Regions from separate parts of the Paracoccus sp. P2 genome, predicted to be linked through region 1. Evidence: riboswitches for the same ligand, from Rfam matches in the RefSeq annotation. Region 1 holds a riboswitch; each other region holds the start of a gene.

Evidence for each region. A riboswitch is a leader RNA that binds a small molecule or an ion and turns the genes downstream of it on or off. The one in region 1 is predicted to bind thiamine pyrophosphate.
Region 2: linked by a shared signal. The riboswitch ahead of thiD (bifunctional hydroxymethylpyrimidine kinase/phosphomethylpyrimidine kinase) and the one ahead of thiC (phosphomethylpyrimidine synthase ThiC) in region 1 are both predicted to bind thiamine pyrophosphate.
Region 3: linked by a shared signal. The riboswitch ahead of ACDP63_RS21295 (TenA family protein) and the one ahead of thiC (phosphomethylpyrimidine synthase ThiC) in region 1 are both predicted to bind thiamine pyrophosphate.

The regions. Positions count from the first base shown of each region.
Region 1 covers NZ_JBGOSN010000016.1:45,246-48,446, forward strand. Annotated here, with positions in the region: gene thiC (phosphomethylpyrimidine synthase ThiC) at 1-1,600, opposite strand, end outside; TPP riboswitch at 1,680-1,799, opposite strand; gene ACDP63_RS12060 (DUF3100 domain-containing protein) at 2,239-3,054, shown strand; gene ACDP63_RS12065 (hypothetical protein) at 3,059-3,201, shown strand, end outside.
Region 2 covers NZ_JBGOSN010000007.1:107,822-111,022, forward strand. Annotated here, with positions in the region: gene ACDP63_RS06985 (FAD-dependent oxidoreductase) at 1-479, opposite strand, end outside; gene thiD (bifunctional hydroxymethylpyrimidine kinase/phosphomethylpyrimidine kinase) at 476-1,303, opposite strand; TPP riboswitch at 1,371-1,474, opposite strand; gene ACDP63_RS06995 (HAD family hydrolase) at 1,661-2,263, shown strand; gene ACDP63_RS07000 (DMT family transporter) at 2,506-3,201, shown strand, end outside.
Region 3 covers NZ_JBGOSN010000055.1:15,234-18,434, forward strand. Annotated here, with positions in the region: gene ACDP63_RS21290 (AI-2E family transporter) at 1-1,124, opposite strand, end outside; TPP riboswitch at 1,317-1,448, shown strand; gene ACDP63_RS21295 (TenA family protein) at 1,514-2,155, shown strand; gene ACDP63_RS21300 (NUDIX hydrolase) at 2,159-2,632, opposite strand; gene ACDP63_RS21305 (TIGR02300 family protein) at 2,705-3,025, opposite strand; gene ACDP63_RS21310 (M48 family metallopeptidase) at 3,174-3,201, shown strand, end outside.

The DNA of each region.
Region 1 (3,201 bases):
CGGGGTCGAGCGAGAGGTGGAACTGATCCTCCCACCGGAACTCGAACCGGGCGCGCGACAGGGCGTCGTCGCGGATCTTCGCCGCCGGATGGCCCTTGGCCAGGTCGGCGGCATGGGCGGCGATCTTGTAGGTGATGACGCCGGTCTTCACGTCATCGCGGTCGGGCAGGCCCAGATGTTCCTTGGGCGTGACATAGCACAGCATCGCCGTGCCGAACCAGCCGATCATCGCCGCGCCGATGCCGCTGGTGATGTGGTCGTAACCCGGCGCGATGTCGGTGGTCAGCGGCCCGAGGGTGTAGAACGGCGCCTCGCCGCAGATCTCCAGCTGCTTGTCCATGTTCTCCTTGATCTTGTGCATGGGCACATGGCCTGGGCCCTCGATGATCACCTGGCAATCTCTGGCCCAGGCGATCTTCGTCAGCTCGCCCAGGGTTTCCAGTTCGGCGAATTGCGCCGCATCGTTGGCATCGGCGATGGAGCCGGGCCGCAGCCCGTCGCCAAGGCTGAAGCTGACGTCATAGGCGCGCATGATGTCGCAGATCTCCTCGAAATGCTCGTAGAGGAAGCTTTCGCGGTGATGATGCAGGCACCATTTCGCCATGATCGAGCCGCCGCGCGACACGATCCCGGTGACGCGGTCCACCGTCAGCGGGATGTGGCGCAGCCGCACCCCGGCATGGATGGTGAAATAATCGACGCCCTGTTCGGCCTGCTCGATCAGCGTGTCGCGAAAGACTTCCCATGTCAGGTCTTCGGCCACGCCGCCGACCTTTTCCAGCGCCTGATAGATCGGCACGGTGCCGATGGGCACGGGCGAATTGCGGATGATCCATTCGCGGATGTTGTGGATGTTGCGGCCCGTGGACAGGTCCATCACCGTGTCCGCGCCCCAGCGCGTCGCCCAGACCATCTTGTCCACCTCTTCGGCCATGGACGAGGTGACGGCGGAATTGCCGATATTGGCGTTGATCTTGACCAGGAAATTGCGGCCGATGATCATCGGCTCGGCCTCGGGGTGGTTGATATTGGCCGGGATGACCGCCCGCCCGCGCGCCACCTCGTCGCGCACGAACTCGGGCGTGACGAAATCGGGGATCGCGGCGCCGAAATCCTGCCCGTCGCGGGCCAGCGCCTCTTTCGCGGCCTTGCGGCCCAGGTTTTCGCGGATGGCGACGAATTCCATTTCCGGCGTGACGATGCCCGCGCGGGCATAGGCCAGCTGGGTGACGGCGCTCCCGTCCCGCGCCCGCAAGGGCCGGTGCCGGACGGGAAATTCCGGCGTCAGCCGGTCGCCGGCGACGAAGCCGTTATCCTCGGGCTTCACATGCCGGCCCTGATAGGCCTCGACATCGCCACGCGCCGCGATCCAACCGTCCCGCAGGCGCGGCAGGCCGCGTTCGATGGCGATCTCGGCGGCGGGATCGGTATAGGGCCCCGAGGAATCATAGACCGTCACCGGCGGTTCCGCGGCACTTGGATGCAAGGCTATCTCGCGCATGGGCACGCGAATGTCGGGATGAAGCACGCCGGGCTTGAACACCTTGGTCGAGGCGGGCAGCGGTCCGGTCGTGACCGTCAGGGTTTCTTTGGATGTCATGTCGAGGCTCCTCGCGTCGCAGCATTGGAGACCCAGCACTGACGGGAAGGAAAAGGATGCCCCATTGGTCGCAGCGACCGGCAAGGCATCCGCACCGTCCCTACGCCAGCATGAACTGGATCAGGTTCATAGGGTCCCTGCGCTGCCTCGCGGCCCAGCAGTATCTCAGCCCCTTGTCGGGACACCCCTGGTGAGATGCGCAGCATGCGAAGCGGGGCCGGGGATGTCAATAACCAGAGCGGGCGTTTCCTTTACGCGCCGCCGCGCCCGCGGGCGGGCCGCGCCGGCAACGGCCTCGCCCCGCCGGTCCCGGCGGCGAATTTCGCCGGCGATCACGGCCTGATGCCTTTGGGGCAGCGGGCCAGGGCGGGCCAGGCGGCAGGGTCCGGGAAGCCGGCGCCTCGCCACGCTCCCGGCGACCGGGCGCACCGGTTGAAGGCCGTCGCAGCCGCGGCATTCGCCCTGCGGGGGCGTGCTGAAACGGGCGGCGCTTCCGACCGCTCGATCTGCTCGGAACGCCGCGGCCCGCTGCATGTCGTTGCTGTCCGGGCAACGCGATGTTCCAGTTCGCGGGCTGGTCGATCCTTCACGAAGATTTCATAGTCCGACAAAAACCGCCACAACAGAGAGGAAATCCCATGCGGGAAACCCCTGCCTTCAGCCCTGGAACCTGGGCGTTGCACGGCCTGGTGCTTATCATCGTCTGCATCGCCGAGGCGATCGGCGTCCTGAGGCTGCCCATCGGCATCGCTGCCATCATCCTGCTGCCGATGCTTTATGCCTTTGCCATGGGCATCGTGCTGAATCCGAACATCACCCGCGCGACGAGGCGGTTGCTGACGCCCGGCGTGCAGAAATTCGCCGGCGGCATGATCACCATCGCGATCACCCCCTTCGTCGCCAAGTTCGGCACGACGGTCGGCCCCCAGATCCAGGCCATCATCGACGCCGGCCCCGCCCTGATCCTGCAAGAGATCGGCAACCTCGGCACCATCGCCATCGCCTTTCCCGTCGCCGTCTTCCTGCTGCGGATGGGACGCGAGACCATTGGCGCGGTCTATTCCATCGACCGAGAGCCGAACCTGGCCCTGATCGCCGAGAAATACGGCCTCGACAGTCCCGAAGGCGCGGGCGTCATGGGCGTCTATGCCACCGGCACGCTCATCGGCACCTTCGTCTTCGCCATCATGCCGCCCTTGATCCATGCGCTTGGCCTTTTCGACGTCCGCGCCCTGGCCATGTCCTGCGGCGTCGGGTCGGGATCCATGCTGGCGGCCTGCACGGGCGCCCTCGTCAATGTCGTTCCCGAGCAGAAGGATCTGATCCTTGGCCTGGCGGGTGCCTCGAACGTGCTGACCTATGCCACCGGGCTTTATGTCGGCATGTTCGTCGCCCTGCCGCTGACCGAATGGCTGTTCCGCAAGGCCCGGCCCGAGCTTTACAACCAGGGATGAGATCATGAGCAAGACCGCTGACAACCTGCCCCTGGGCAATGAGGAACTGGACGAGCGCCGGATTCGCATCGGCGAAACCGCGATCCTGCTGCTGATCGCCTGCGTCATCGGCACGATCTCGAACTATGTCTCGACCGGCATCGGCGC
Region 2 (3,201 bases), on a different contig from region 1:
GTTTCGATGGCGACGCCCTGCGCCTCCAGCCGGTCGCGCAGGGCCAGCAGGGCGGCGCGCGGGTTCAGGTGCGCCTCGGTGGCGAAATGCAGGCCGCGCGGGAAGCGGCCGGCCAGCTCCGGCTCCAGCGCCGCGACTTCCTCGCCGTTCACCGGCTGATGCGCCTCGGTCAGCCGGGCAAAGCGGTCGAGTTCCGCCCGGTCGCGCGAGGGCGCCAGGACCAGCGTGCCGCGGCGGATGACCTCGGCGCCATTCGCCTGCCACCAGTCGGCGGCATCGAGGCCCAGGCGCAGCACCGCCGGCTCGGCGCTTTCGGCCTCGCAATAGGGCGCCAGCATCCCGCCGGCGCGCCAGCTGCAGGCCTGGGATCCGGGCTTGCCGGCCGGGTCGATGATGCGCGGCAGGATGCCGCGCGCCGCCAGTTCGGTGGCGATGCACAGGCCCATGACCCCGGCGCCCAGGATGGTGATCTGGTTCATGCCTGCCTCCAGAACTCGTGGAAATGATGCACCGGGCCGTGCCCCAGTCCGACCGACAATTCGTCGGCGTGGGCGATGGCGGCCTGCAGCCAGCCATGGGCGCGGGTCACGGCCTGCGCCACCGTCAGCCCCTGCGCCAGCCCTGCCGCGATGGCCGAGGACAGCGAGCAGCCAGTGCCGTGGGTGTTGGGCGTCTGCTGGCGCGGGGCCGTCAGGGTCAGCGGCTGGGGCCCGACCAGAAGGTCGGTGCAGCTGTCTTCGGTCGCATGACCGCCCTTCATCAGCACATGGTCGGCGCCCAGGGCGCGCAGCGCCTCGCCCTGCTCGCGCATCTCCTCGGGCGTCGCGGCGGGGGGGCGACCCAGAAGCCGCGCCGCCTCGGGCAGGTTCGGGGTCAGCACGGTCGCCAGCGGGATCAGCTGCTCGCGCAGCGCCGAGACGGCATCGTCCGGCAAAAGCGCGTCGCCGGATTTCGCCACCATCACCGGGTCCAGCACCACCGGCACCGGATTGTCCGCCAGCAGCGCCGCCAGCCGGTCGGCGACGACCGTGATCACATCGGCGCCGCCGACCATGCCGATCTTGACCGCGCGCACCTCGAGATCGCCGAAGACCGCGTCGATCTGCGCCGCGACCATGGCCGGGCTGACCGCCTCGACCGCGGCGACGGTGCGGGTGTTCTGCGCGGTGATCGCCGTGATCACAGAGGCGCCATAGACGCCCAGCGCCGAGAAGGCCTTCAGGTCGGCCTGGATTCCGGCGCCGCCGCCGCTGTCCGAGCCGGCGATGGTCAGCGCGATGGGATGGGGCTGCAATCCCGACATGGCCCGCCTTTCGTTTCGGCCGGGCATGGGGACGCGGGGCGGATGGGTGGCGGCCTGGGATTGCGGGCCGCGTCACTCTACCCTTCCCTACGCCGGCATGACCCGGATCAGGTTCGATGGGTCGGTGCCGGGCACCTCTCAGCCCCGTGCGGGGCTCCCCAAGTGTATGAGTCTTCCGCGTGACACTAGGCCCCGGCGCCCCTTATTGCAAGGGCTGCGCGCGGCCGGCCCGTCGCGGCGCTGTCATGCATCCGTCCGCCTTGCCAGCCAAGATGGCCGGCGGGCGGCGGCGGTTTCGGGCTTTACACCGCCCGGAATTCCGGCCGATCTGGGCGCGGCGAAATGCGGAAGGATGCGATGAAAAGCGTGATTTTCGACCTGGGCGGGGTGCTGATCGACTGGGATCCGGCGTTGGCCTTTGCGGATGTCTTCACCAGCCGGGCCGAGGCCGAGACCTGGATGGCCCGCATCGACTTTCCCGGCTGGAACCGGATGCAGGACGGCGGGCGCAGTTTTGCCGAGGGGCTGGCCGCCGCCCGCGCCGAGCATGGCGACGAGGCGCGGCATCTGGCGGGCTATCTGGCGGCCTTTCCCGTCACCATAGAAAAGACCGTGCCCGGCAGCTGGGCGGTGGCCGAGGCGCTGCTGGCGCGCGGCGTGCCGCTTTATGCGCTGACCAACTGGTCGGCCGAGACCTGGCCGCATGCGCTGGAGCTGCATCCCCGGCTGGGCGGGCTGTTCGCCGACATCCTGGTCTCGGGCCAGGTCGGCGCGCTGAAGCCCGATCCGGCGATCTTTCGGCTGCTGATGGACCGCAACGGGCTGCGGCCCGGGGACTGCATCTTCATCGACGACAGCCCGGCCAATGTCGAGGGCGCCCGCGCGCTGGGCATGGACGGGATTCACTTTACCGGCGCCGAGGCGCTGGGCCGGGAACTGGCGCGGCGCGGGGTGATTTAAGGGGGAGGCTAGTCCGCTTTGCGGGGCGAAGCGGTCGGTCGGCTCTTGATGTTCCTGTCCCACAACGGTTAGAATCCCGGCATCGACCGAGTGGCAACTAGGGTTCCGGGCCGACCCATATGGGCCGCCGCAGGACCGAGCGTTGCAGAGACCGGGGGAGTTCCCTGGCTGCACCCAAGGGACAAAAGCCCAGGGGAGGAGACGTCGAGATCAACCGCGCCGATGGCGCAAAGGGGATCTCAATGACGCTTGCCTCGCTGTTTCTTGTCGTTCTCGCATCCTTCATCCATGCCAGCTGGAACCTGCTGGCCAAACGTGCCGCCTCGGTCGGGCCGGTGTTCGTCTTTGCCTATAATCTGGTCGCCTGCGTCGCTTATGCGCCATGGGTGGCTTGGCTGCTGGTTCAGGGAGGCATCAACTGGACCAGGGAAGGCATCGGCTTTGTTCTGTTCAGCGGGCTGATTCATCTGGCCTACAGCCTCTGCCTGCAACGCGGCTACAGGGTGGCGGACTTGTCGGTGGTCTATCCGGTGGCGCGGGGGACCGGGCCGATGCTGTCCTCGATCGGCGCATTCCTGATCCTGGGGGAAAGCCCGACCGGCACGGGCCTGGTCGGGCTGGTCCTTGTCGTTCTCGGCATCATGCTGATCGCCACGCAGGGAAAGCTTGCCGCACTCACCCGCCCTGGCGGGCAGGCGGGTGTTCGGTGGGGCGCCGCGACGGGCGGGCTGATCGCCAGCTACACGGTGGTGGATGCCTATGCGGTAAAAGCCCTTGGCATCGCGCCGGTGGTGTTGGACTGGTTCTCGAACCTTTTGCGGTTCTTCCTGCTGCTGCCGCTGGTCCTCGCCAACCCTTACCGCTTCATGGAGGCGATGCGGGGCCATTGGTGGACCGCCTTCGGCGTGGGGCTGCTGTCGCCGCTGTCCTATATTCTC
Region 3 (3,201 bases), on a different contig from region 1:
CGCCAGATCGAGACCAGCAGCGCCATCAGCACCGGGCCGACGAACAGCCCGACGATGCCCATGGTCTTGACCCCGCCGATCAGGCCGAAAAACGTGGGCAGGAACGGCAGCTTGACCGGGCCGCCGACCAGGACCGGGCGGATGGTCTTGTCCACCACGAACAGCTCGCAGGTGCCCCAGATGAACAGCGCCGCCCCCTCGACGGGCGAGCCGCTGGCCACCAGATAGGCCGAGACCAGGGTGAAGGACAGCGGCGCCCCGCCGGGGATCAGCGCCATGAAGCCGGTGATGACCCCGAAGGTCACCGGCGAGGGCACGCCGGCCAGCCAATAGGCGACGCCCAGGATCACCCCCTCGCCGATGGCGATCAGCGTCATGCCGGTCACGGTCGAGCTGATGGTGGCGGGCACGACGCGCGACAGCCGGCTCCAGCGGTCGGGCAGGATGCGGCGGCCGACCTGGTCGATCTGCGCCACGATCTTGTCGCCGTCGCGATACAGCACGAACAGCGTGATCAGCATGAACAGCAGGGTCAGCGCCAGGTGGAAGGCCAGCGTTCCCGCCGTCACCGCGCCGCGATAGATCGCGCCGATATTCGAGCCGCTGACCAGCTGCACGATCTCGCTGATGCCGCCGGGTCGGCCGATATAGGTCTGCCAGTTCTCGTCCAGCCAGTCGCCGACCTGCGGCAGTTCGACCATCCAGCCCGGCGTCGGCGCGCCCGAGCTGTTGATCAGGATGGCCCAGTTGATCCAGTCGCGCAGTTCGCGGAAGGCATAGATCAGTGCCATGGCGATGGGGATCAGCAGGAAGCAGACCAACACCAGCACCAGCAGCGTCGCCGCGCCGGTGCGGCCCAGGTTCAGCTGATAGGCCGCGCGTTCGCGCAGGGGCCAGCTGGCCAGCGCGATCACCATGGCCGCCAGCACCGGCACCAGGAAGCCGTGGAAGAAATAGATCGAGGCCGCCACGATGGCCAGCAGCAGCCAGCGCGCGGCCGAGATATTGGTCAGCAGGGGAGGCCGGTGCAGCCGCAGCCCGACCTGTTTCGGGCTCTGCCGCGGTGCGGCGGGATCGTTCAGCTCTGTCGCGGTCGTGGGTTTCGGCATTTCGCCTGTCGTCATGGTCCCGATCCTGGCAGGGGACGGGGTAGTGCCCGCCCTGCCGTAACGAGATAACATCTGGCCCCCGGCTGCAAGCTGGAATGCCGCCTCGGGCCCGGCCAGCCACGCATTTCGCGGCTCACGATTCTGTGGGCGGAACGATGCCCGCCGCGCCCTGCGGGAGGTGACAGCCGCCGCCCTCCGCGCTAGTCTGGCGCCACCAAGGGGAGCCCCGGCAAGGGGCTGAGAAACCGCTGGCCTTACGCAACCTGGCGACGGGCGGCGCGGTGACCCTTCGAACCTGACCCGGATCATGCCGGCGGAGGAATGGGAATGATCGACCTGCCTTTTGCCGGCCTTACCCGCAAGGCCGCCCGCAGCGACGGCCTTGCCCCAGCCATGAGGGCATGATGACCGAAAGCTTCTTCGAAACCCTGCGCCGGGAATGTGCGACGGAATGGTCCGCCGCCGTCGGCCACCGCTTCGTGCGCGAACTGTGCGACGGCAGCATCGCGGATGCGGTGATGGCGCGCTACCTGGTGCAGGACCACCGTTTCCTCGACGCCTTCCTGACGCTTCTGGGCGCGGCCATCGCCTCGGCCGACCGCTTCGAATCGCGGCTGCGCTTCGGGCGCTTCGCCGGCATGGTCTCGGGCGAGGAGAACGACTATTTCCTGCGCGCCTTCGCCGCGCTCGGCGTGGGCGAGGCGGACCGTGCCGCCATTCCCGACAGCGCGCCCATGGCGGGATTCCAGGCGCTGATGCGCGAGGCGGCGGCGACGCGTGCCTATCCCGCCGTGCTGGCGGTGCTGAACGTGGCCGAGGGGCTTTATCTCGACTGGGCCATGCGCGCGCCTAAGCCGCTGCCCGAGAATTTCGTCCACGCCGATTGGATCACGCTGCACGACAACCCGTTCTTTCGCGATTTCGTGGGCTTCCTGCGGGATGAGTTCGACCGCGCCGGACCCGAGGCCGCAGAGCAGGCGCGGGATTTCTTCCGCCGCGCGGTCACGCTGGAACTGGCATTTTTCGACGATGCCTATGCAGTTTAGCCGTCAGTCCTCGATGATTTCGATGTCGGGCGGGCTGCCGGGCGGCCCGCTTGCGCGATAGTCCAGCACGATGCGCGCAAGCCCGACCGGGGCCAGCCGCTCGGATGTGTGGCGCATCTCGTCAAGGCTCCACCAGCGAAATTCGCGGATGGTGCCGGCCTCGGGGGCGTCCTGGACCGCCGGGGTGAAAGCGGCGGTCTCGATCAGGAAATAATCCTCGGCTTGCCGCCAGCGCCGCTGGTGCAGCGTCATCGCCACGCGGCGGCGCCAGACCAGCGGGCCTAGGGCGGGCAGGGCGAATCCCAGTTCCTCGGCCAGTTCGCGGCGCAGGGTCTGTTCCGGCGTCTCGCCCGGTTCCGCGCCGCCGCCGGGGGTGATCCACCAGTCGCCGCCACCGTAATCGACCCGCATCAGCAACACCCGGTCCTGCGGGGTCAGCAGGATGGCGCGCATGGCCTGTCTGTCGATGGTCCGCATCGTCCTTGCCATGAAAAAAAGGCCCCGGCGGCGCGGTCGCGCTCCGGGGCCTGGGTTGGTCAGGAAAGGGGGTTATTCGTCGTCATTGTCCGGCACGTCGGCGATGTCGTCCAGCGACATGTCGCCGTCATCGTCATCGTCCAGCAGATCGTCGTCCAGATCGCCGGTATCGGCGTCATCGTCCAGATCCTCGTCATCGGCCAGATCTGTCTGGTCCGTGTCACGCGAAGCGGTCTTTTCCGAGATCAGCGAGCGCGAGCGGCCGTTGGTCAGGCTTTCCACGGTAAATTCCGCGCCGCAGGCCGGGCAGGTCATCGGATCGTTCATCAGGTCGTAAAAGCGCGTCGCGCAATGGGGGCAAAGGCGTTTCGTGCCCCATTCCTCTTTGGGCATGGTGTTCTCTTTCTGCCGCGTTCAGCTAAATCCGCTGTCCCCTGCCACAGCCGGGGCAGGCTGTCAAAGCCTTTTCCCCCTTGCGGGCGGCCGGTGGTGCGGGGGAAAGATGGGCAGAGGCACGGCCCTTCGCAAGATGGGGGAACGGATGGACAGGATTCTGGTCGGTGGCGACA